One region of the Streptomyces sp. NPDC059003 genome, then DNA from elsewhere that is predicted to be linked to it. Evidence: riboswitches for the same ligand, from Rfam matches in the RefSeq annotation. Region 1 holds a riboswitch; each other region holds the start of a gene.
What was found. Region 1 has a riboswitch for cobalamin ahead of ACFWZ5_RS42220 (ABC transporter substrate-binding protein). Riboswitches for the same ligand answer to the same signal wherever they lie in the genome.
Positions count from the first base shown of each region.

Region 2: another riboswitch for cobalamin. It lies ahead of ACFWZ5_RS29140 (ABC transporter substrate-binding protein); the one in region 1 lies ahead of ACFWZ5_RS42220 (ABC transporter substrate-binding protein).
Region 3: another riboswitch for cobalamin. It lies ahead of ACFWZ5_RS42455 (hypothetical protein); the one in region 1 lies ahead of ACFWZ5_RS42220 (ABC transporter substrate-binding protein).

Region 1 covers NZ_JBHYJH010000250.1:295-7,325, reverse strand. Annotated here, with positions in the region: gene ACFWZ5_RS42235 (DUF2017 domain-containing protein) at 1-170, shown strand, start outside; gene ACFWZ5_RS42230 (amino acid permease) at 514-2,022, shown strand; gene ACFWZ5_RS42225 (Mov34/MPN/PAD-1 family protein) at 2,117-2,539, shown strand; cobalamin riboswitch at 2,503-2,657, shown strand; gene ACFWZ5_RS42220 (ABC transporter substrate-binding protein) at 2,700-3,665, shown strand; gene ACFWZ5_RS42215 (FecCD family ABC transporter permease) at 3,809-4,822, shown strand; gene ACFWZ5_RS42210 (ABC transporter ATP-binding protein) at 4,819-5,604, shown strand; gene ACFWZ5_RS42205 (putative leader peptide) at 5,717-5,821, shown strand; gene ACFWZ5_RS42200 (MoaD/ThiS family protein) at 5,994-6,281, shown strand; gene ACFWZ5_RS42195 (PLP-dependent cysteine synthase family protein) at 6,300-7,031, shown strand, end outside.
Region 2 covers NZ_JBHYJH010000099.1:16,743-23,773, reverse strand. Annotated here, with positions in the region: gene ACFWZ5_RS29165 (MFS transporter) at 1-10, opposite strand, end outside; gene ACFWZ5_RS29160 (Rrf2 family transcriptional regulator) at 209-637, opposite strand; gene ACFWZ5_RS29155 (MmcQ/YjbR family DNA-binding protein) at 741-1,178, opposite strand; gene ACFWZ5_RS29150 (ABC transporter ATP-binding protein) at 1,175-1,993, opposite strand; gene ACFWZ5_RS29145 (FecCD family ABC transporter permease) at 2,107-3,138, opposite strand; gene ACFWZ5_RS29140 (ABC transporter substrate-binding protein) at 3,201-4,217, opposite strand; cobalamin riboswitch at 4,309-4,493, opposite strand; gene ACFWZ5_RS29135 (VOC family protein) at 4,507-4,944, opposite strand; gene ACFWZ5_RS29130 (helix-turn-helix domain-containing protein) at 4,950-5,822, opposite strand; gene ACFWZ5_RS29125 (haloacid dehalogenase-like hydrolase) at 5,997-7,031, shown strand, end outside.
Region 3 covers NZ_JBHYJH010000256.1:2,525-9,555, forward strand. Annotated here, with positions in the region: gene ACFWZ5_RS42440 (ECF transporter S component) at 1-566, opposite strand, end outside; gene ACFWZ5_RS42445 (ABC transporter ATP-binding protein) at 626-2,230, opposite strand; gene ACFWZ5_RS42450 (CbiQ family ECF transporter T component) at 2,227-3,339, opposite strand; gene ACFWZ5_RS42455 (hypothetical protein) at 3,336-4,379, opposite strand; cobalamin riboswitch at 4,558-4,722, opposite strand; gene ACFWZ5_RS42460 (YbhB/YbcL family Raf kinase inhibitor-like protein) at 4,781-5,233, opposite strand; gene ACFWZ5_RS42465 (GlsB/YeaQ/YmgE family stress response membrane protein) at 5,299-5,562, opposite strand; gene ACFWZ5_RS42470 (VOC family protein) at 5,826-6,212, shown strand; gene ACFWZ5_RS42475 (DUF6479 family protein) at 6,209-6,508, shown strand; gene ACFWZ5_RS42480 (DUF779 domain-containing protein) at 6,639-7,013, shown strand.

The DNA of each region.
Region 1 (7,031 bases):
CGCTCAACGACCTGCGGCTCGCGATCGGCACCCGGCTCGAGGTGACCGACGAGGACGACACCGAGGTCCTGTACCGCCTGCCGGACTCCGATCCGCGCAAGCCGATGGTGATGGCCTATCTGTGGCTGGGAGGGCTGCAGGAGACCCTCGTCGAGACGCTGATGGCGTGACGGTTTCCTGACGCTCCCGTGACGCCCGCTTGAAGATCGCGGCCGTTCGCTCAGCGGATCCTCAAATCCGGATAACGATCAGGTCACCTCGATGCCCCGCTATGTCGATCGAAGGGCGTTTTGTCCGCTTCTTCCTGTGGCGTAGGTCACGGATGGCTCATTCGATCACTGTGACGGTCGTGATAAATGTTCTCGACCGCTCGGTGACGCCACCCATGTTCACCGAGGGCGCCAGGGGCCGACAGACCGTCGGCGGCACTCCATCACCATCCGGGGGATCACGACCTGGTCCGCGGCGAAACCGCAGTTCGCGGCGCGGATCAGCATGGAGAAAGGCGTCACCATGACCTCAGTGCAGGTCGAAGAACACGGCGACGAGCGAGTCGGCAACGAGGCCGCGGCGGCTGGTTCAGCAGGCCCGTCCGGCGACAACGAGGGTTATCAGCGCGGGCTCGGCGCCCGGCAGATCCAGATGATCGCGATCGGCGGTGCCATCGGCACCGGCCTGTTCCTCGGCGCGGGCAAGGCCATTCACAAGGCGGGCCCGAGCCTCATCCTCGCGTACGCGATCGCGGGCCTCGTGATCTTCTTCATCATGCGGGCGCTCGGCGAGCTCCTCATGTACCGGCCCGTCTCGGGCTCGTTCTCCGAGTACGCGCGCGAGTTCGTGGGCCCCTTCTTCGGGTTCGTGACCGGCTGGACGTACTGGCTCTTCTGGGTCGTCACGGGCATCACGGAAGTCACCGCGGCCGCCCAGTACATGCAGTACTGGACCCATGGCTCCATTCCCCAATGGGCCTACGCGCTGATCTTCACCGTCATCCTGTACGGCGCCAACCTGATCTCCGTGAAGCTCTTCGGCGAGCTGGAGTTCTGGTTCTCCATGGTCAAGGTCACCGCCATCATCGGCATGATTCTGATCTGCGCCGGCATCCTCACCATCGGCTTCTCCGACGCCGGTGACACCGCGTCCGTGTCGCACCTGTGGGACAACGGCGGCTTCTTCCCCAACGGCATCGGCAACACGCTGATGACCCTCCAGATCGTGATGTTCGCCTTCCTGGCCGTGGAGCTGGTCGGCGTCACCGCGGGTGAGTCCAAGGACCCGAAGAAGACCCTGCCCAAGGCGATCAACACCGTGCCGTGGCGCATCGCCGTCTTCTACGTCGGCGCCCTGATCATGATCCTCTCGGTCGTGCCGTGGACGGCCTTCCAGCCCGGCGTCTCCCCGTTCGTCGCCGCCTTCGAGAAGATGGGCCTCGGCATCGGTGCCGCGATCGTGAACTTCGTGGTCCTGACCGCCGCGCTCTCCTCCTGCAACTCGGGCATGTACTCCACCGGCCGCATGCTGCGCGACCTCGCGCTCAACGGCCAGGGCCCGAAGTTCTTCACCAAGCTCACCAAGAACGGCCTGCCGCTCGTCGGCACCACCGCGTCCGCCGCGCTGATGCTCGTCGGCGTGTGGATCAACTACCAGTGGCCCGGCGAGGCGTTCAACTACGTCGTCTCCTTCGCCACCATCTCCGGCATGTGGGCCTGGATCATGATCCTGGTCTCCCAGATCAACTACCGCCGCAAGGCCGACGCGGGCATCCTGCCCCAGTCCACGTTCCGCGCCCCGGGCGCCCCGTACACCAGCTGGTTCGCGCTCGCCTTCATCGCCATGGTCATCGTGATGATGGGCATCGACAAGGACGCGCGGATCTCCCTGTACTGCGCCCCGATCTGGGCCGCCATCCTGTGCGTGTCCTACCTGGTCCTGAAGAGCCGCAACCCGGAGGCGGCTGCCTTCAAGAAGCGCGAGCACGGCGGCCCCGCCGTCGAGTCCGCCACCCCGGTCACCAAGGACTGACCTCCGGGCACTTGCCCACGATGCGGGCCGTCACGTACCACATGCTGGTACGCGGCGGCCCCTTCGTACGCCTGGGCTGCATATCCTGGCCGGCATGCTGACCATCACCCAGGCCCTGCACGACCAGATCGTGGCGCACGCGCGCAAGGACCACCCCGACGAGGCGTGCGGCGTCGTCGCGGGCCCGGCGGGCAGTGACCGCCCCGAGCGGTTCGTCCCGATGCTGAACGCGGCCCGCTCGCCCACGTTCTACGAGTTCGACTCCGCCGACCTGCTCAAGCTCTACCGCGAGCTCGACGACCGCGACGAGGAGCCGGTCGTGATCTACCACTCGCACACGGCCACGGAGGCCTACCCCTCCCGCACCGACATCAGTTACGCCAACGAGCCGGGCGCCCACTACGTCCTCGTCTCGACCGCCGACGCCGACGACGCGGGACCCTTCCAGTTCCGCTCCTTCCGCATCGTGGACGGCGAGGTCACCGAGGAGGACGTCCAGGTCGTCCAGGCATACTGAAGCCGACCTTTGAGGCGGCAGGACCCAGGAAGCCGGTGCGAATCCGGCGCGGTCCCGCCACTGTGACCGGGCACGCGTGCCCGCCAGCCAGGAACTGACCTGCCGCCCCACGCCCACTTCGCACAGGGGACGCGGAAATCCCCTGAGGAGGCCCGCACCCATGCGCACCCGCGTGCTGCTCGCCGCGGCGGCGATCCTGCTGCCGCTCACCGCCTGCTCGGCGTCCGACTCGGACAAGGACTCCGGCAAACCCGCGCCCAAGGCCGCCGGATTCCCGTACACCGTCACCAACTGCGGTGTGCGGACGACGTACAAGGCACCGCCCGAGCGCGCCGTCCCCATGAACCAGCACGCCACGGAGATCCTCCTCGAACTGGGCCTGAAGGACCGCATCGCGGGCACCGCCTACCTCGACGACAAGGTCCTCCCGAAGTACGCGAAGGCGTACGCGTCGCGCCCGGTGCTCGCCAAGGAGTACCCCTCGTACGAGCAGCTGCTCGCCGCGAACCCCGACTTCGTGTACGGCGGCTACGCCAGCGCCTTCAACGCGAGCGACGGCCGCAGCCGGGACGCCCTCGCCAAGTCCGGGATCAACACCCGCCTCAACGTCGAGGGCTGCGCCAAGAAGCCCGTCACGATGGACGACCTCTACCGCGAGGTGCGCGAGACCGGCGCCACCTTCGGCGTCCGCGACCGCGCCGAGCGCTGGGTGCGCGCGGCGAAGGCCACCCTGGCCGCCGAGAAGTCCAAGGCCGCCAAGGACCGCAAGCGCCCGTCCGTCTTCGTCTACGACAGCGGCGACAAGACCGCGTTCACCGCGGGCGGCCGCGGCATCGGCAACGAGATCATCGAGCGCGCGGGCGCCCGCAACGTCATGTCCGACCTCGACAAGTCCTTCGGCGACGCCTCCTGGGAAACGGTGGTCGACCGCCGCCCCGACGTCATCCTCATCTACGACTACGGCGCGACGACGGTCGCCCAGAAGAAGAAGCGCCTCCTGACCGACCCGGCCCTGCGCGACGTCCCCGCCATCAAGAACAAGCGCTTCGCGGTCCTGCCCCTGTCGGACGTGGTCCTCGGGGTCAGGGCACCGGCGGCGGTGAAGAAGCTGTCGGAGCAGCTCTAATGCAGCCCGTCCGGCGTTTGAGGACGAGCGCGAAGCGCGATGAACGGGGGTGCCAGGGGGCTGGCCCCCTGGTTCGGGAAGGGGCGGGCCAGGGGCGCACCCGCGAGGCCCCACCCACCCGCACCCTCCGCTACGCCACAGTCATGGCCACCCTCACCATCGCCCTCGCGGCCGCAGGCATCGCCGCGCTGACCTACGGCTCAGTCAAGATCCCACCCGCCGAGGTGCTCGACATCCTCACGGGCAAGGCCACAGGCCCGTCCCCGTACCGCACCATCGTCCTGGACGTCCGCCTCCCCCGAGTCCTGCTCGGCGCGGCCGTCGGCGCCGGCCTCGCGGTCATCGGCGCCACCCTCCAGGCCCTGGTCCGCAACCCCCTCGCCGACCCGTTCCTGCTCGGCGTCTCCTCGGGCGCGTCCGTCGGCGCGGTCGGCGCGATCGTCCTGGGCGGCACCTTCGGCGTCGGCACGGCGCTCGCGACGACGGTGACGATCCCGGCCGCCGCGTTCGTGGGCGCGTTCCTGACGCTGGTCGTCGTGTACGCGCTCGCCCGCACCGGCGGCGGGGGAGTGGCCACCGGGCGCCTGATCCTCGCGGGCGTCGCCGTCTCGTACATCCTGTCCGCGCTCACCAGCCTGATCCTGGTGACGGCGGAGCGCGCGGACCACCTCAAGGAGGTCCTGTACTGGACGCTCGGCGGCCTCGGCAGCGCCCGCTGGGACATGCTCGCGCTGCCCCTGACCGCCCTGGTGATCGGCACGGCGCTGCTCATGGCCCTGGCCCGCCCGCTCGACCTGCTCCTCGTCGGCGACGAGGGCGCGACGGTCCTCGGCCTGGACACGGCCCGGTTCCGGGCGGGCGTCTTCGTCCTCGCCTCGCTCCTGACGGGCGCGCTCGTCGCGTACAGCGGGGCCATCGGCTTCGTCGGCCTGATGGTGCCGCACGCGGCCCGCATGCTGGTGGGCGCCGCGCACCGCGCGCTGCTCCCGGTGGCGGCGCTGATGGGCGCGGCGTTCCTGGTGACCGCGGACCTCGCGGCGCGCACGGTGGCGGCGCCGCAGGACCTGCCGGTGGGAGTCCTGACGGCACTGACGGGCGGCCCGTTCTTCCTGTGGCTGCTGCGCCGGAACAAGACACAGGAAGGAGCGGCAGCGTGAGGCTCCGCGCCGAAGACCTCTCGTACGAGATCCCGTCGGGCCGTCGGCTCGTCGACGCCGTCTCACTCACCGTCTCCGCAGGCGAGACCGTCGGCCTCGTCGGCCCCAACGGCAGCGGCAAGACGACGCTCCTGCGCTGTGTGTACGGGGCGCTCAGACCCAGCGCGGGCCGGGTGCTGCTCGACGGCGCCGACCTGGCCGACGCGGGCCCCAAGGCCCGTGCGCGCCGGATCGCCACGCTCCCGCAGGACACCCAGGCCGGCTTCGAGCTCACCGTGCGCCAGATCGTCGCCATGGGCCGCTCCCCGCACAAGCGCTTCTGGGAGGCGGACACGGCCGCCGACGAGGAACTGGTCGGCGCCGCCCTGGCGCGCGTGGGCGCCGCGGACCTCGCGGGGCGGATCTTCGCGGGCCTCTCCGGCGGCGAGCGCCAACGCGCCCTGATGGCGAGGGCGTTGGTGCAGCAGCCGGACGTACTCGTCCTCGACGAGCCGACGAACCACCTCGACGTGCGGCACCAGCTGGAGATCCTCGGCCTGGTCCGCGACCTCGGCACCGCCAACCTCCTGGCCCTGCACGACCTGACGCTCGCCGCGTACTACTGCGACCGCCTGTACGTCCTCGACGGCGGCCGCGTCGTCGCGTCCGGGACCCCGGAGTCGGTCCTGACCAGGGAACTCCTGGCGGAGGTGTACGGCGTCGCGGCCGACGTCGCCGTCCATCCGGCGACCGGCGCCCCCACGGTGACGTACCTCCCGCAGCGCTCTCCCGCCGTCGGCTAGCCCCGCCCCGTCCGATGCCTCGCCCGGTGCCCCGTCCGCTGGCCGAACGGGATCCGTCCGCTATCCGAGATCACATTCCGGGACCCGGACCGGGAATCGTTACGATGAGCGCATGGTTTCGAACGACGTGAGCATCGATACGACGCCGGGCGCCCTGCTCGTCGGCCGGCTGCACGTCGACCTGTGCCGTCTCTCCAGCGCCATCTGTCGGCGCTGAGGTGCGCCGCCGCGACGCCGCGCGCCCGCGCGAGCCCCGGATGGCCGCCCGCCCGGACGCCGGGCGCCCCGCCCCCTGATCAGGCCGGGACCTTCCCCGCGCCCGCACCGCCACCGTTCGAAGCCCCACTCAGGCCCCACTCCCGCCCCTCTCCCGACAGGAGCCCACCGCCATGGCCATCGAGGTCCGCATCCCGACCATCCTCCGCACCTACACCGGCGGCGAGAAGGCCGTCGAGGGCAACGGCGACACCATCGCCGCGCTCTTCGCCGACCTCGAGTCCCGGCACGCGGGCATCCAGGAGCGCCTCGTCGACAAGGACAAGGGCAACCAGCTGCGCCGGTTCGTGAACGTGTACCTGAACGACGAGGACGTCCGCTTCCTCGACGGCGTCTCGACGAAGCTCTCCGACGGCGACAGCGTCACGATCCTGCCGGCCGTCGCCGGCGGCATGGTCTGACGGCAGCCCGGCTCACCGATGCGTTACGACTCCCCGCTCGCGGCCGTGGGCAACACCCCGCTGGTCCGCCTCCCGCGCCTGTCCCCGTCCAGCGAGGTCCGCGTCTGGGCCAAGCTGGAGGACCGCAACCCGACCGGCTCCACCAAGGACCGGCCCGCGCTCCACATGGTCGAACAGGCCGAGAAGGACGGCCGGTTGACGCCCGGCTGCACCATCCTGGAGCCCACCTCGGGCAACACCGGCATCTCGCTCGCCATGGCGGCCAAGCTCAAGGGCTACCGCATCGTGTGCGTCATGCCGGAGAACACCTCCCAGGAGCGGCGCGACCTGCTCACCATGTGGGGCGCGGAGATCATCTCGTCGCCCGCGGCGGGGGGTTCCAACACGGCCGTACGCGTCGCCAAGGAGCTCAGCGCCGAGCACCCGGACTGGGTGATGCTCTACCAGTACGGCAACCCCGACAACGCGGGCGCCCACTACGCCACCACCGGCCCCGAGATCCTCGCCGACCTCCCCTCGATCACCCACTTCGTGGCGGGCCTCGGCACCACCGGCACCCTCATGGGCGTCGGCCGCTATCTGCGCGAGCACAAGCCCGACGTCAAGATCGTCGCCGCGGAGCCGCGCTACGACGACCTCGTCTACGGCCTTCGCAACCTCGACGAGGGCTTCGTTCCCGAGCTCTACGACGCCTCCGTGCTCACCACGCGCTTCTCCGTCGGCTCCGCCGACGCCGTGACCCGCACCCGC
Region 2 (7,031 bases), on a different contig from region 1:
AGCGGTACACGGGGACGGGACCTCCGGTGCGTGCGGTTCGGTTCGGGTCGGGTCGGGTTTGAGTTCGGGGCGGGTTTGAGTTCGGTTTCGGGCCCAGGGCCAGGTCCAGGCCCAGGTCCAGGCCCATGGAGCTTGATGTAACAGGTTTAGTTACGACAGTGGGCGCAAAAGGGGCCGGTCCGCTCGGACCGGCCCGTGCGGGGGTCGGTCAGGCGACCGTCTCCTTGAGCACGTCGGCGACGGTGACCCCGGCCAGCTCGGCCTTCATCGCCTCCTCCGCGCGGTCGTACGCACCCCGCAGCACCGGTGGAATGCCGCGCCCCACCGGGCACTCCTGGTTGGGCGTGGAGGGGTGCAGCGCGATGAGCGGGTCGGCCTCGACCGCCAGGTAGACGTCGCGCAGCGTGATCGCGTCGGGCTCACGGGCGAGGCGCCACCCCGCGCCCTGACCCCGCTGCGACACGACCAGGCCCGCGTCGCGCAGGCTGCCGAGCGTGCGCCGGATGACGACGGGGTTGGTGTTGACGCTGGCGGCGATCTGGTCGGACGTCACGATGCCGTCGGGCCGCTTCGGGCAGACCAGGGCCATCCACGTCAGCGCGTGCGTGGCCACGGTCATGCGGCTGTTGGCACTCATGGACCCTCCCGGCACCGGCATCTTCGCCGGACGTGACACCGGCGGAGCTGTCGCAACTGATTCTGTTACGACAGGTGTGCGTCTGTCCAGCCCCGGCCCGGGTTCACCGGCCGGGGCTGGACGGGCCGTCCTCCCGGTCGTCGAGGAGCGCGGCGAGCTTCTTGGGGGCCTGGAGGCGGTAGCTCTCCATGAGGAGTTCGGCCACCTCCGCCCAGTCCGTCGTGTCCTCGTACAGGCGCAGGCCCACCACGTTCGCGCCCCAGTCCAGGCGGAAGAACGGCGGCCCCGCGTGGGTCAGGGCCGCCAGCTCCTCGCCCTGGGCGCGGAAGGTGAGCGTCGTGGTGGGGGCGGCGGTGTGGGTGTGCGTGGAGCTGGGGCGCGTGGGGTCGGTGACGTAGACGTGGGCGAAGGTGCGGCCGCGTATGCGCCAGCGCGTGCCGATCCAGGCCTGCTCCTCGTACGCGTCGGGGAGTTGACCACAGATCGCGCGCAGGCGGGTGAGGGCGTCGGGCGGGACCTCGTCGTCGGGGTGCGTGGTCATCCGGGGAGTGTAGGGGGCGGCGGTGACAGGCGCAGGAAGGTGATCGTGGGGTGGTCCTGGGGGTGCTCGCCGGTCCCCGGTGGGGTCACGCGGGCCCGTACGCCGTAGACCTCCGCTATCAGGTCCTCCGTGATGACCTGTGCCGGCGTGCCGTACGCCCGTGCCCTGCCCTCCTTCAGGACCAGGATCTCGTCGCAGAACATCGCCGCCAGGTTGAGGTCGTGGAGGGCGACCACGGTCGTGAGCGGGAGGGACGCGACCAGGGTCAGGAGGTCCAACTGGTGGTGGATGTCCAGGTGGTTGGTGGGTTCGTCCAGGAGGAGCTCCCGGGGGGACTGGGCCAGGGCGCGGGCGATGTGGGCGCGCTGGCGTTCGCCGCCGGAGAGGGTGTGCCAGGGCTGGCCGGCGCGGTCGGTCAGGGCGGTGCGGGCCAGGGCCTCGGTCACGGCCCGCTCGTCCTCGGCGGTGCCGGGCGACCAGGCGCGGCGGTGCGGGACGCGGCCGAGGCGTACGACGTCCCGTACCGTCAGGTCGACCTGGGTGTCCGCCTGTTGTTCCACCAGGGCGAGGCGGCGGGCCACCGCGCGGCGGCCGAGCTCGCGCAGGGGCGCGTCGTCCAGGGTGACCACGCCGGACGTGGGGGCCAGGACGCCCGCCAGGAGCCGCAGGAGGGTGGACTTGCCGGAGCCGTTGGGCCCCAGGAGGCCCACCACGGTGCCGGGCCGGGGTGCGAGGGTGACGCCGTCCACGATCAGGCGGCCGCCCGCCGCACGGGAGACCCGCCGGGCGCGCAGACCGCTGCTCGTGGCGCCCACACCGACGCCCCTGTCGTACTCACCGGCCCCCACGCCGCACTCGCCGACGCTCACGTCGCCCGCCTCGACGCCCACGTCGTCCGCCCCGGCACTCACGTCGTCCGCTCCAGCGCTCACGTCGTCCTCCTCGTGCGGTAGAGCACCACGACGAAGGCCGGGACCCCGATCAGTGACGTGACCACTCCCACCGGCACCTCCTGCGGGTCCAGGAGCGTACGGGCCAGCGTGTCCACCCAGATCAGGAAGACCGCACCCGTCAGGGCCGTCACGGGCAGGAGCCGTGCGTGCGTCGCCCCGACGAGCGCGCGGGCCGCGTGGGGCAGGGTCAGGCCGACGAAGCCGATCGCCCCGGCCGCGCTGACCAGGGCCGCCGTCAGGAGCGCGGTCGCGCAGAGCAGGACAAGACGGACCCGGGTCACGTGCACGCCCAGGGCCGCCGCCGCGTCCTCGCCGAAGGCGAACGCGTCGAGCGTACGGGCATGGGCGAGGCAGACCGCGAGGACGACGACGAGCACCGCCGCGCACGCCGCCACGTCCGGCCAGCCCGCCCCGCTCAGCGAGCCGAGCAGCCAGAACAGGACACCGCGCGTCGTCTCCGCGTCCGCCGACGTCAGGACGATGAAGGACGTGACGGAGGAGAACAGCTGCATCGCCGCCACGCCGCACAGGACCACGCGGTCCGTCGTGCCGCCCAGGGCCCGGCTGAGCAGGAGGACGAACGCGAAGGAGCACAGGGCGCCGGCGAACGCCCCGGTGGACAGCGTGAGGACGCCCCCGCCGACGCCGAGGACCACCACCGCGACGGCGCCCGTGGACGCCCCGGAGGACACGCCGAGGACGAACGGGTCCGCGAGCGGGTTGCGCAGCAGCGACTGCAGGACCGCACCGCACACGGCGAGGCCCGCGCCGCACACGCCCGCGAGCAGGGTGCGCGGCATGCGCAGGTTCCAGACGATGCCGTCGCGCAGCGGGGTCAGGCGCGGCTCGCCCCAGCCGAGGTGCGCGGCCACCGCCGCCCACACGTCGGGGACGGAGATGTCGGCCGGGCCGATGGTGACGGCGACCGCCACGGACAGGAGGAGCACCGCGAGCCCCGCCGCCCACAGCAGCCCCGCGCGCCACGCTCCCCCCGCCCCCTCACGCACGGCCGCCCCCTCACGCACGGCGCCCCCCTCACGCACGGCGTCCCCCTCGCGCACGGCGGCGCTCACCGCGCCAGGCCGAACTTCCGCAGCCCCGCGGCGACTTGTTCGATGCCGTCGACCGTGCGGATCGTCGGGTTCAGGGCCTGGCCGCTGAGCAGGACGTACCGCTTCTTCTTCACCGCCGTGAGGTTCTTCGTGACGGGGTTGGACTCCAGGAACGCGATCTTCTGCCGGGCGCTCTCCGCCGACTGGGCCTTGCGGGTGAGGTCGCCGACGACCAGGACGTCCGGGTCGCGGTCCACCACCGTCTCCCAGTTGACCTGGGGCCACTCGGCGCGGGTGTCGGCGAAGGCGTTGCGTACGCCGAGGGTGCGCGTGATGACGCCGGGCGCACCGCAGCAGCCCGCGATGTAGGGGGCCTTGGAGTCGGAGAACCAGTACAGGACGGACGCCTTGGAGGACCTGACCGTGCGGGCCGCCTTGGCGGTGCGGGCCTTGAGGTCCGCGACGAGCCGCTCGCCGCGCGCCTCGACGTCGAAGATCCTGGCCAGGTCGCGGATCTCGCCGTAGACGGTCTCCATGGTGAGCGTCCGCACGCGCTTGCCGTCGCCGTCGCCGGAGTTGTCCTTGCCCGCGCAGTCGGTGGGCGAGACGTAGACGGGCACGCCGAGTTCGGCGAACTTGGCGCGGTCGGCCACGCCGCCCTTGCCCACGGTGTAGAGGAAGGACGCGCTGACGAAGTCGGGCTCCTTGGAGAGGACCTTCTCCAGGGACGGGTAGCGGTCGGCGAGCCGGTCGACCTTCGCGTTGGCCTTCTTCAGGTTCGGGCGGACGGGGTCGGTCCAGGTGCCGGTGCCTGCCATGCGGTCGGCGAGGCCGAGGGAGAGGAGGATCTCGGTGGAGCCCTGGTCGAGGGAGACCGCGCGCCGGGGCGGGGACTTCACGTGGACCTTCTCGCCACAGGCGGTGACGGTCACCGGATAGCCGTCGGCCCCGGCCCGGTCGTCGTCCCGCGCGGCGGGGCCGCCGCAGGCCGTGACGAGGACGAGGCCCGCGGCGAGCAGGGCCGGAAGGCGCACGCGACGTACGCGAAGAACGGGTGAGGGCACAGGACTTCCCGGGTCTCATGGCTCATACGCGGAGCCTGGTCTGCGAAACCCCGCCACCCGGCGCGCGGACGGCGGTGCCAGCAGGTCTTCGGACTCGGGTTCGTCCGGACGGGCCGCCTTCCCGGGCGCATGGAACGCCCAGTGGCCGTCGGCCCGCCCGTCCCCCTCACCGCTGCGCGTCAGCTCCGGATTCCCACCGGATTCCCCGACCCAGGTGTGGGTGCGACTGGCGTGCGCAAGCTATCACCCCGGCCGAGCGTCACGGCTGGTCGGGGCGGGGTTCGCCGCGGTACGTGCCGAAGGACCACTTGTTGCCCTCGGGGTCGGCGACGATGAACTCGCGGCTGCCGTACGGCTGGTCCTCGATCTCGCGGACGACCCGCACGCCGGCGTCCGTGAGGCGGCGGTAGAGGGCGTCGACGTGGTCCGTGACGACGTACGCGCCGAACGTCCCCGGCTCCCGGCACCGGTCGGTCGCCTTCGGGTCGTGGCTGCCGAGCATGACGCCGCCGCCTTCGGGCCAGTCGAGCTGGGCGTGGGCGACGCGGCCGCCGTCCTCGTACACGGCGGTGCGCAGGAAGCCGACGGTGTCGACGAGGAAGTCGATCAGGGCGGGGGCGTCGTGAGCCATGAAGGTGGGCCAGATGTCCGGAGCGCGCAGGTTCTTACCGGTCTGAGGTGTTTCGGTGGTGTTCATGGGCCTCAGTCTTCGCCGTTGCGGTGTCCCCCGGCTTGGATATTCCGGCACTCTTCGGCCAGCCAGGCGCTCGGGCTGAGCTCCGTGTACTGGTGGAAGTCCCGTACCAGGTGGGAGTGGTCGTAGTAGCCGCTGTCGGCGGCGACGCGGGCGAGGTCCAGGGGCGCGCCCGCGGCGAAGGAGCGGACCACGCGCGCCTTCGCGTGCTGGAAGCGCATCAGGCGGGCGGCCTGCTTGGGGGTGACGCCGGTCTCGGCGCGGAAGAGGGCGGACAGGCGGCGCTCGCTGAGCGCGACGTGCGCGGCGAGGCCCCGCAGGGTGCCCGCGCCCCGGTGCCGGGCGAGCCAGGCCCAGGCCTCGGCGACCTCGGGCCGCACCCCGCCCACGTACCCGGCGTCGGCCACGCGGCGCGCCAGGTAGGCGTTGAGGCGCCCGAACCGCTCGTCCCAGCCGTCGGCCGCGCACAGCTGCTCGCGCACGTCGGCGACCATCCGCCCGAGGACGTCCGTGCCGTCGGTGACGAGCCGCCCGGTCAGCTCGGCGGCGGGCAGGCCGAGGAGCGCGCGGGCCGCGAGGGGGTGCAGGGCCAGCTGGATGCCCGCCTCGTGCTCGGGCTGAACCACGTACGCGGGGCTCTGGTGCAGGCCGCCGACGACGATCTCGGTGCGGGCGGCGCCCGGGCCCGTGGCCTGGCCGGGGGTGGAGCCGGTGACGACGGGGCCGTCGAGCGAGAAGATCAGCGTCAGATACGGGGACGGCAGGCCGCGGTGCAGCGCGGGCCGCTGGCCGCGGGTGCGATAGCCCACGGCGGACACGACGAGGCCGCCCTGCTCCGGCGGGAGCACGGCACGGACGAACTCGCGCGACGCGGGGTCCATGGGTCCATTGTGGTGCGCCCCCGCGGGGTCCGCGCGGGCCCTCGGCTACCCGCGCCGGGCTGTCCCATGCCCGGCACGCACGGTGACATCGCTCATGGGATTCCGGGGCCCCGCCCTCGTAGCATGACCCGCCGCTCCGCTCGGGGCGGACCTCGCATCCAGGGAACGGAAACCATGGCTACACGGGCAAAGAGCGGTGCAAAGACCGGCGCGACGTACAAGCCGGTGCTCCTCGGCGCGGCGGGGGCGCTCGCGGCGGCGGTGTTCGCGGGCGGCGCGGTGTGGCCGGGCGCGGACGCCGACGCGGCCGCGAAGGCGCCGGACTTCGCCCGTACCGCCGCGGCCAGCCTGAAGCACTGGCCGAAGCCGGTCGCCGCGAAGCTCGGCAAGGTCATCGCCGCGCACGAGGACAAGGGCGCGTACGCCGTCTTCGACGCGGACAACACGACGTACCGCCACGACCTGGAGGAGGCGCTGCTTCCGTTCCTGGAGATGAAGGGCGTCCTGACGCGGGAGTCGATGGCCCCGTCCCTGAAGGTCATCCCGTTCAAGGACACGGCCGGGCACAAGGAGAGCCTGTACAGCTACTACAACCGGCTGTGCGAGGTCGACGACCAGGTCTGCTACCCGTGGGCGGCACAGATCTTCTCCGGCTTCACGCTGAAGCAGCTCAAGGGGTACGTCGACGAGCTCCTGGCGTACGACAAGCCGATCCCGGCGACGTACTACGAGAACGGGAAGGTGACGAAGACCGAGGTCGAGCGGCCGGAGTTCTTCCCCGGGATGCGGGAGCTGTACAAGTCGCTGCGCGCGCACGGCATCGAGGTGTACGTGGTGAGCGCGGCGAGCGAGGACCTGGTGCGGATGGTGCTCGCCGACCCGAAGTACGGGTACGGCGTGAAGCCGCAGAACGTCATCGGCGTCGGGCTCCAGCTGAAGGACCGGAAGACGGGCCGTGTCACCAGCTCCCGCAAGGAGATCGCGGAGGGCCGCTTCACGCCCAAGGACCGGAAGCGGCTCGCGAAGTACGAGCTGACGCCGAACCTGTGGGCGCCGCTGACCTGGTACCAGGGCAAGCCCGCGGCGATCTCCACGTACATCGACGAGTGGAAGAAGCCGGTCCTCGTCGCCGGTGACACGCCGGTGAGCGACGGCCCGATGCTGTTCCACTCGGCGGACGTGCGGCACGGGGGTGTCCGCGTGTGGGTC
Region 3 (7,031 bases), on a different contig from region 1:
GCGAGCAGGGCGATCTCGGCGCGGCCCGTCACCCGCCGGGGCAGCAGTCCCGCGCCGAGCCCGATCCACCCGGAGGCGATCATCTGGAACGGCAGCCAGGGCCCGACCCCCGCGGTCAGCAGCGCGGACGCGAACAGCGAGGTGCAGCCGAGCACGAAGCCGAACCCGGGCCCGAAGACCCGGCCCGCGAGGACGAGCAGGAAGAAGACGGTCTCGATGCCCGCCGTGCCCGCGCCGAGCGGCCTGAGCCCGGCGTTGACGGCGGACAGGACGCCCAGCATCGCCAGGGCCTTGGTGTCGATGCCGCCCGACGACATCTCGGCGAGCACGACGGCGAGCAGCACCGGCATCGTCAGGATGAAGATGAGCGGCGCGTCGGCGGTGTGCGCGGTCGCGGCCGGCCCGGGGGCGACGAACAGCGGCCAGAAGAACATGGCGAGGCCCGCGACGCTCGCGAGGGTGAGGACGACGGCGGTGCGCGCGCGGATCGGCAGCGCGGGCACCCGTGGGCGGCGGCTGCCGATGCGGCCCCGGAGGCTACTGATACGGCCTCGGCCGGTGCTCACACGGCCACGGCGGGTGCTCATACGGCCGCGGCGGGTCCTCATACGGCCGCGAAGGGTGCTCATACGGCCTCCAGTGCGGTGCGCACCTGCTCGACGGTGAGCCACTCCTGCGGGCTGAGCACCTTCGCGACCTGGGGCGCGAACGCGGGCGACGAGACGACCACGTCGGCCGTCGGCCCGTCGGCGACGGTCTCGCCCTCCGCCATGACGACGACGCGGTCGGCGGCGCGCGCGGTGAACTCCACGTCGTGCGTGGCGACCACGACGGCCCGGCCCTCGGCGGCCAAGCGCCGGATGACGCGGGTGAAGGCCTCCTTGGCGTGGTAGTCGAGGCCGCGCGTCGGCTCGTCGAGGAGGACCACGCCGGGCGCGGCGGCGAGCTGGACGGCCAGGACGAGGGCGAGCTGCTGGCCCTCCGACAGGTCGCGCGGGTGCCGCTCGCCGGGGATGCCGGGCGCGAGCGAGTCGAGCAGCGCGCGGCAGGTGCCGTCGGCGGCGTCCGACTCGCGGTCGGCCTGCGCGCACTCGGCGTCGACGGTGTGCAGGTACAGCAGGTCGCTCGCGGTCTGCGGGACGAGTCCGACGAGCGCGCGGGCCTTGCGGGCCGCCACCTTGCCGGGGTCGGTGCCGCGCACGTCGACGCGGCCCGAGCGGCGGGGGCCCGAGCCCTGGAGCGCCCAGAGCAGCGACGACTTGCCCGAGCCGTTGCGGCCCATGAGGGCGGTGACCTCGCCGCCCGCGAGGTCCAGGTCCAGCTCGCGTACGGCGACGGTGTCGGCGTACGCGACGGTGATCCGGCGGGCGGACAGGGCCGGTTCGCCGCGCGCGGCCGCGGGCGTTGCGGGGGTGCGGCCGGTGAGGCGGGTGCGCAGGTCGGGGGCGCGGCGGCGGGCGTCGCGCACGGACAGCGGCAGCGGCTCCCAGCCCGCGAGCCGCCCGAGGTGGACGACGGGCGGCGCGACGTCGCTGTCGCGCATCAGCTCGGCGGGGTCGCCCTCGCGGACGTGCCCGTCGCCCGTCACCTGCACGAGCCGGTCGGCGTACTGCAGGACCCGCTCCATGCGGTGCTCGGCGACCAGGACCGTGGTGCCGAGGTCGTGGACGAGCCGGGTGATCGCGGCGAGCACGTCCTCGGCGGCGGTGGGGTCGAGCGCGGACGTCGGCTCGTCGAGGACCAGGACCTTCGGGTGGGCGGTGAGGACGGAGCCGATGGCGACGCGCTGCTGCTGGCCGCCGGAGAGGCCGCGCAGGGCGCGGTGGCGCAGGTCCGCGATGCCGAGCAGGTCCAGGGTCTCCTCGACGCGCTTGCGCATCACCGCCGCGGGGACGGCCAACTGCTCCATGCCGTACGCGAGTTCCTCCTCGACGGTGTCGGTCACGAACCCGGCCAGCGGGTCCTGGCCGACGACGCCGACGACGTGGGCGAACTCCTGCGGCGGCACGTCGGCGGTGCTGACGCCGTCGACGCTGACGCGGCCCTGGAGGTGGCCGCCGGTGAAGTGCGGCACGAGGCCGTTGACGGCGCCGAGCAGCGTGGACTTGCCGACGCCGGTGCGCCCGGTGACGAGGCACAGCTCGCCCTCGCCGACGTGCAGGGTGACGTCGCGCAGGGCGGGCGCGCCCGTGTCCGGGTAGGTGAAGGTGACGTGGTCGAAGCGGATCACGCGGTGGCCTCTCTGCCCGGTGCGGTGGCGCGGGGCGGCGCGGGGGCGAGCCACGCCGGGAGGGCACCGGCCACGGCGGCGAGCGCGGGCAGCGCGGTCACTTCGGGCCAGGCCGGCGGGGACAGCGAGGGGTAGAGCGACGCGGCGTCGGTGCGGGACACCACGTACATCAGGACGGCGGCGCCGACGCCGGACGCGGCGACGGCCCACTCGGCGCCGCGCCACGGGTCGGGCCGGTACGTGCTGCGCCTGACGCGCCGGCCGCCGAGGACGAACCCGCACCCGGCCAGGGCGAGTCCGGCGAGCAGCAGCGGTGTGCCGAGGTAGAACGGCGTGCTCGCGCCCATCGCGCCGTAGAGCCCGCCACACACGCCGAGCAGCCCGGCGATGACCAGGGTGCCGGTGAACAGCCGGGTGCGCGGGGCGACGCGGCCGGTGTGGCCGTAGCCGTGCGAGGCCATCGCGGCGGCCAGGGCGAGGGAGCGGTTCATGGCGTCCTCGAGGACCGGGATGACGATGCCGCGCAGCGCGCCGATGCCGCGTACGCCCTTCCTGGCCACGCCGCCGCGCAGCAGCCTGGCCCGGCGCACCCGCTGCACGCTCTCGACGAGCTGCGGTGCGACGGTGAGCGTGACGACGACGGACGTGCCGACCTCGTACAGCGCGCCGGGCAGCGCCTTGAGCATCCGCTTGGGGTTGGCGAGCGCGTTGGCGGCGCCGACGCACACCACCATGGTGGCCAGACGCAGACCGTCGTACAGGCCGCCGAGCAGCTGTTCGGCGGCCACCGGGCCGAACAGGCGGACCCCCGCGGCCCATGCGGGCAGCGGGATCTGCGGCAGGGTGAACAGGACCGTGTCGCCCTGGCCGCCGCCGAAGACGATCCGGAAGGCGACGCGCATCACGACGATGAACGCGCCGAGGCTCAGATACATCCGGAAGGCGAGGGCCCACGGGGCGTCGTCGCGCCGCTGGGCGACCACGAATCCGACCGCGGACAGGATCAGGACGAGCAGCACGGGGTTGGCGGTGCGGCTCGCCGTGGCGGCCATGCCGAGCGCCCACAGCCACCACGCGCCCGGGTGCACCGCGCGGGCCGGAGCGGTCACGGCGTGGTGTCCGCGCCGCGGGAACGGCGGCGCCAGGCCGTCACTCCTCCGGCGGCCGCGAGGGCCACGGCGGCCGCCCCGCCGACGACCGTGCCCATGGGCACGCCCTTGTCCTTGCTGGCCTGCACGGTCCGCTGGTCCTCGCCACCGGTCCAGTCGGCGGCTTCGGTCGGGGTGGGCGCGGGGCCGGAACGTCCGGACGGGGAGGGCGGGTTGGGCTTCTTGCCGCCGGTGTCCTTGGTGTCGCTCCCCTTGCCCTTCTTGGACTTCTTGGACTTCTTGGACTTCTTGGATTTCTCGGGCTTCTTGTCCTGCCCACCGTGCCTGTCGCCCTTGGCTCCGGGCGGCGGCTCCAGGCCGCCGCCGTCGGCGGGAGGCCGTGCGCCGTTGCCGTCGCCGGGGCTCTCGGGCGGTGCGGGGCGGCCCGGCGCGTCGGGGGCCCCGTGGTCCGAGCCACCGCCGCCCGGACGGCCACCGCCGCCCCCTCCTCCCGGGCGCCCGCCGCCACCGGTCCCGGGAGCGGTCGACGGCCGCCGGGGCGCGACGCGCGGTGCCGGGGCCCGGCCCTCGCTCCGGTTGAGGGAGAACGACCAGCCCTCGAAGCTGCCCTTGGGCGGGGTGCGGTAGGTGGCGCCGTACTGGCTGTAGGTCCAGCGGCCGCCGTTGGACGCGTGCCAGTACGACCAGTACGCCTTGGTCGGCGGGGTGTCGATGCACGGCTCGCGTTCGGTGCCCGGCTTGCCCTCCAGGCGGCAGATGAACGACTCGCCCCAGCGGTTGGTGCCGGTGACGTCGATGCCCGCGTCCTTCAGGGCGGCGAGGCCGGTCTCCTGGGAGCCCACCGCGCAGCGCACGATGGTGGTCCCGCCCAGTTCCCGGAAGTCGACGACGACGGTGACGCCGTTGCCGTTCGGGCAGAAGCCCGGGCGGCCGCGGCCGGTGTCCACCGCGGACGCGGGGGCGGCCCGGCCGAGCCCGAGCCCGGCCGTCGCGAGCAGCAGCCCGAGCAGGGCGGCGAACGTCCGTCTCGCACCGGCCATTTCAAGTGCCCTTCGGCTCGGGGCCCGCACCGGGACCCCGCGCACCGCCGCTCCCGGTGCCGCGCGGACGGACCGCGTCGCACGAACAGACCCCTGACGCGCGTTCCGAACGGAAGCGGCAGGGGCCGAAGAACCGGTGCAGGGCTCAGGGCTCCACGCTGCAGACCATGACAGTGAGAAGCAGTGCACGTAGCGCGCCGGGCGGCCCGACTCGCAGCGACGCCTGAGCGCGCTGCACACGGTTGCAGGTCAGTGCCGGATTCCCACCGGCTTTCCCCAGTCGCGTACGCATGAAGTTGTCGAAGGTGTCCGCCCCCGCCACAGCGGGAGCACGCGCATCGTAGGCCCGGTTTGTTGAAACGCGCCAGGGTTTGCGGCCTGTGACTCCGGCCACCGCGCGGTCAGCGCTGGTACAGGCCCACGAGGGTGCCGCTGCCCACGTGCTGGCGGTCGACGGCGGCGTGCACCTCGTCCGCCGTCGCGTCCTCGGGGAGCGACACCGGCGCCGGGAGGGCGTAGAGGCGGAAGAAGTACCGGTGCGGCTCGTCGCCCGCCGGAGGGTGCGGGCCGCTCCAGCCGTCCTCGCCGAAGTCGTTGCGGTGCACGTGCGCGGGCGGCTGCGGCGCACCGGCGTCGAGGCCCTCGACGCGCGGGTCGAGCCCGGTCATGAGCCAGTGGACGAAGGTCCCTTGCGGCGCGTCGGGGTCCTCGCACAGGAGCACCAGCTCCGCCGCGTCGTCCGGCACTCCGGACCAGGTCAGCGGCGGTGGGACGTTGTCGCCCTCCCGTGCGTGGCGCGGCGGGATCGGGGCGTGGTCGTGGAACGCGGAGCTCTTGAGTTCGATGTCGGTCATGCGCGCCGCAGTACCCACGTACGGGCCCGGCATGCACACGGTCGCCCCCAGGGGCGCGCAGTCACTCAGCGGCGCAGCTTCACCTTCGACAGCGCGGCCACGCCGAGGGCGGCGAGCGCGACCTGGATGAGGCACTCGGCCCAGTCGACGCCTTCCGTGTCGGCCACGTCCAGGCCCGACGCGATGGCCGTGCCGACGAGTGCCGCCACGATGCCGACGACGACGGTCCACAGGATGCCGATGCGCTGCCGTCCCGGTACGGCGAGGCGGCCGAGCACCCCGATGACGGCGCCGATCAGGATCGCGCTGATGAGTCCCGAAATCTCCATCACTGCCCCTTGCTAGCAGTATCTCTCGACGGTGGGCCTCGACGGTGGGCCCTGACTTCGGGCGCGAGCGCGAGAGGCCCGCGCCCAAAGCACCTCACTCCCCGTGGCCTCCCAGCCGCCGCACCGGGTCCCCCGGGCCCGTGACCGCAAACACGCCGCGCGCCGCGCGCGGCCGACTTGCTCCGCGGCGGCCGGGGTACTCGTCGTCCGCCCGGCTCACCGAGCCGGCACCACCCGGCCCCTACGGCACTGTGAGGCGGACCATGGCCATCGTCGACACCTGCATCCTCGTCCTCGACTCCGGCGAGCCGGAGCAACTCGCCGCGTTCTACGGCGGGCTGCTGGGCGGTGACGTCGACTTCAACCCACGGGACGACCGGTTCGAGATCACCGGCGAGTCCGGTACGCGCATGGGCTTCCGCCGCGACACGGGGTTCACGCCGCCGAGCTGGCCGCGGCCCGACGACTCCCACCAGACGCACCTCGAACTCCTCGTCCCCAAGGGGGACATGGACGCCGCGGAGCGCGAGGTCATCTCCGGGGGCGCACGGCCCATCGACACCAATCCGCAGGGCGGCGGTGCGGACGTACGGCTGTACTCGGACCCGGCCGGGCACACCTTCGCGCTCCGGGAAGGAGGGTCGCAGTGAGGGAACTCGCCGCTCAGCACGGGCCCGCGCTCGCCGCGTTCGCGCTCGGTCTCCTGGTCGCCGGGGCACTGACGTGGGCCGTCTGGCTCGGCATCCGGGTCCGCAGGCGGGAGCCGCCCCGGCCGCGCCCCGAGGAACAGCCGCGGCTGCCGGACGGCGGCCCCGTCCGCGAGGTCCGGGAGCACCGCGAGCCCGAAGAGGTGCCGACGGACGGCCCGCCGCTGACTCCCCATCAGCTCAAGGGACGGGGCACCACGGGCAGCAAACGCGGCGGGCCGCAGCAGGACGAGCACTGACGCCCCCGGCCCCACCGGACGGCGGCGCGGTCGCCGCCCGCAACCTCCTCGCAACGTCCCGGGGCGTTGACTGGGGCGACCGCGTCCGCAGCGGTCCCGTGACCGCGTATCCGGAGGAGACCGAGCGCCCATGGCCGACACCGCGCCCACGCCTGATCCCCCGCGCGTCGAGCTGACCCCCGCCGCCGCTGACCTGGTGCGGCGCCTCAGTGAGTCCCACGGGCCGCTGATGTTCCATCAGTCGGGCGGCTGCTGCGACGGCAGCGCGCCCATGTGCTACCCGGACGGCGAGTTCCGCACGGGTGACTCCGACGTGCTGCTCGCGTCGCTCGCCGTGGACGGCGTGGCGGAGCCGGTACGGTTCTGGATGTCCAGGAGCCAGTACGCGGTGTGGAGCCACACCCGGCTCATCGTCGACGTGGTCGAGGGGCGCGGCAGCGGCTTCTCGCTGGAGGCTCCCGAGGGTGTACGTTTCCTCATCCGTTCCCGGCTCGTCGGCACCTAGCCGCGCCGTCTGGTCAAC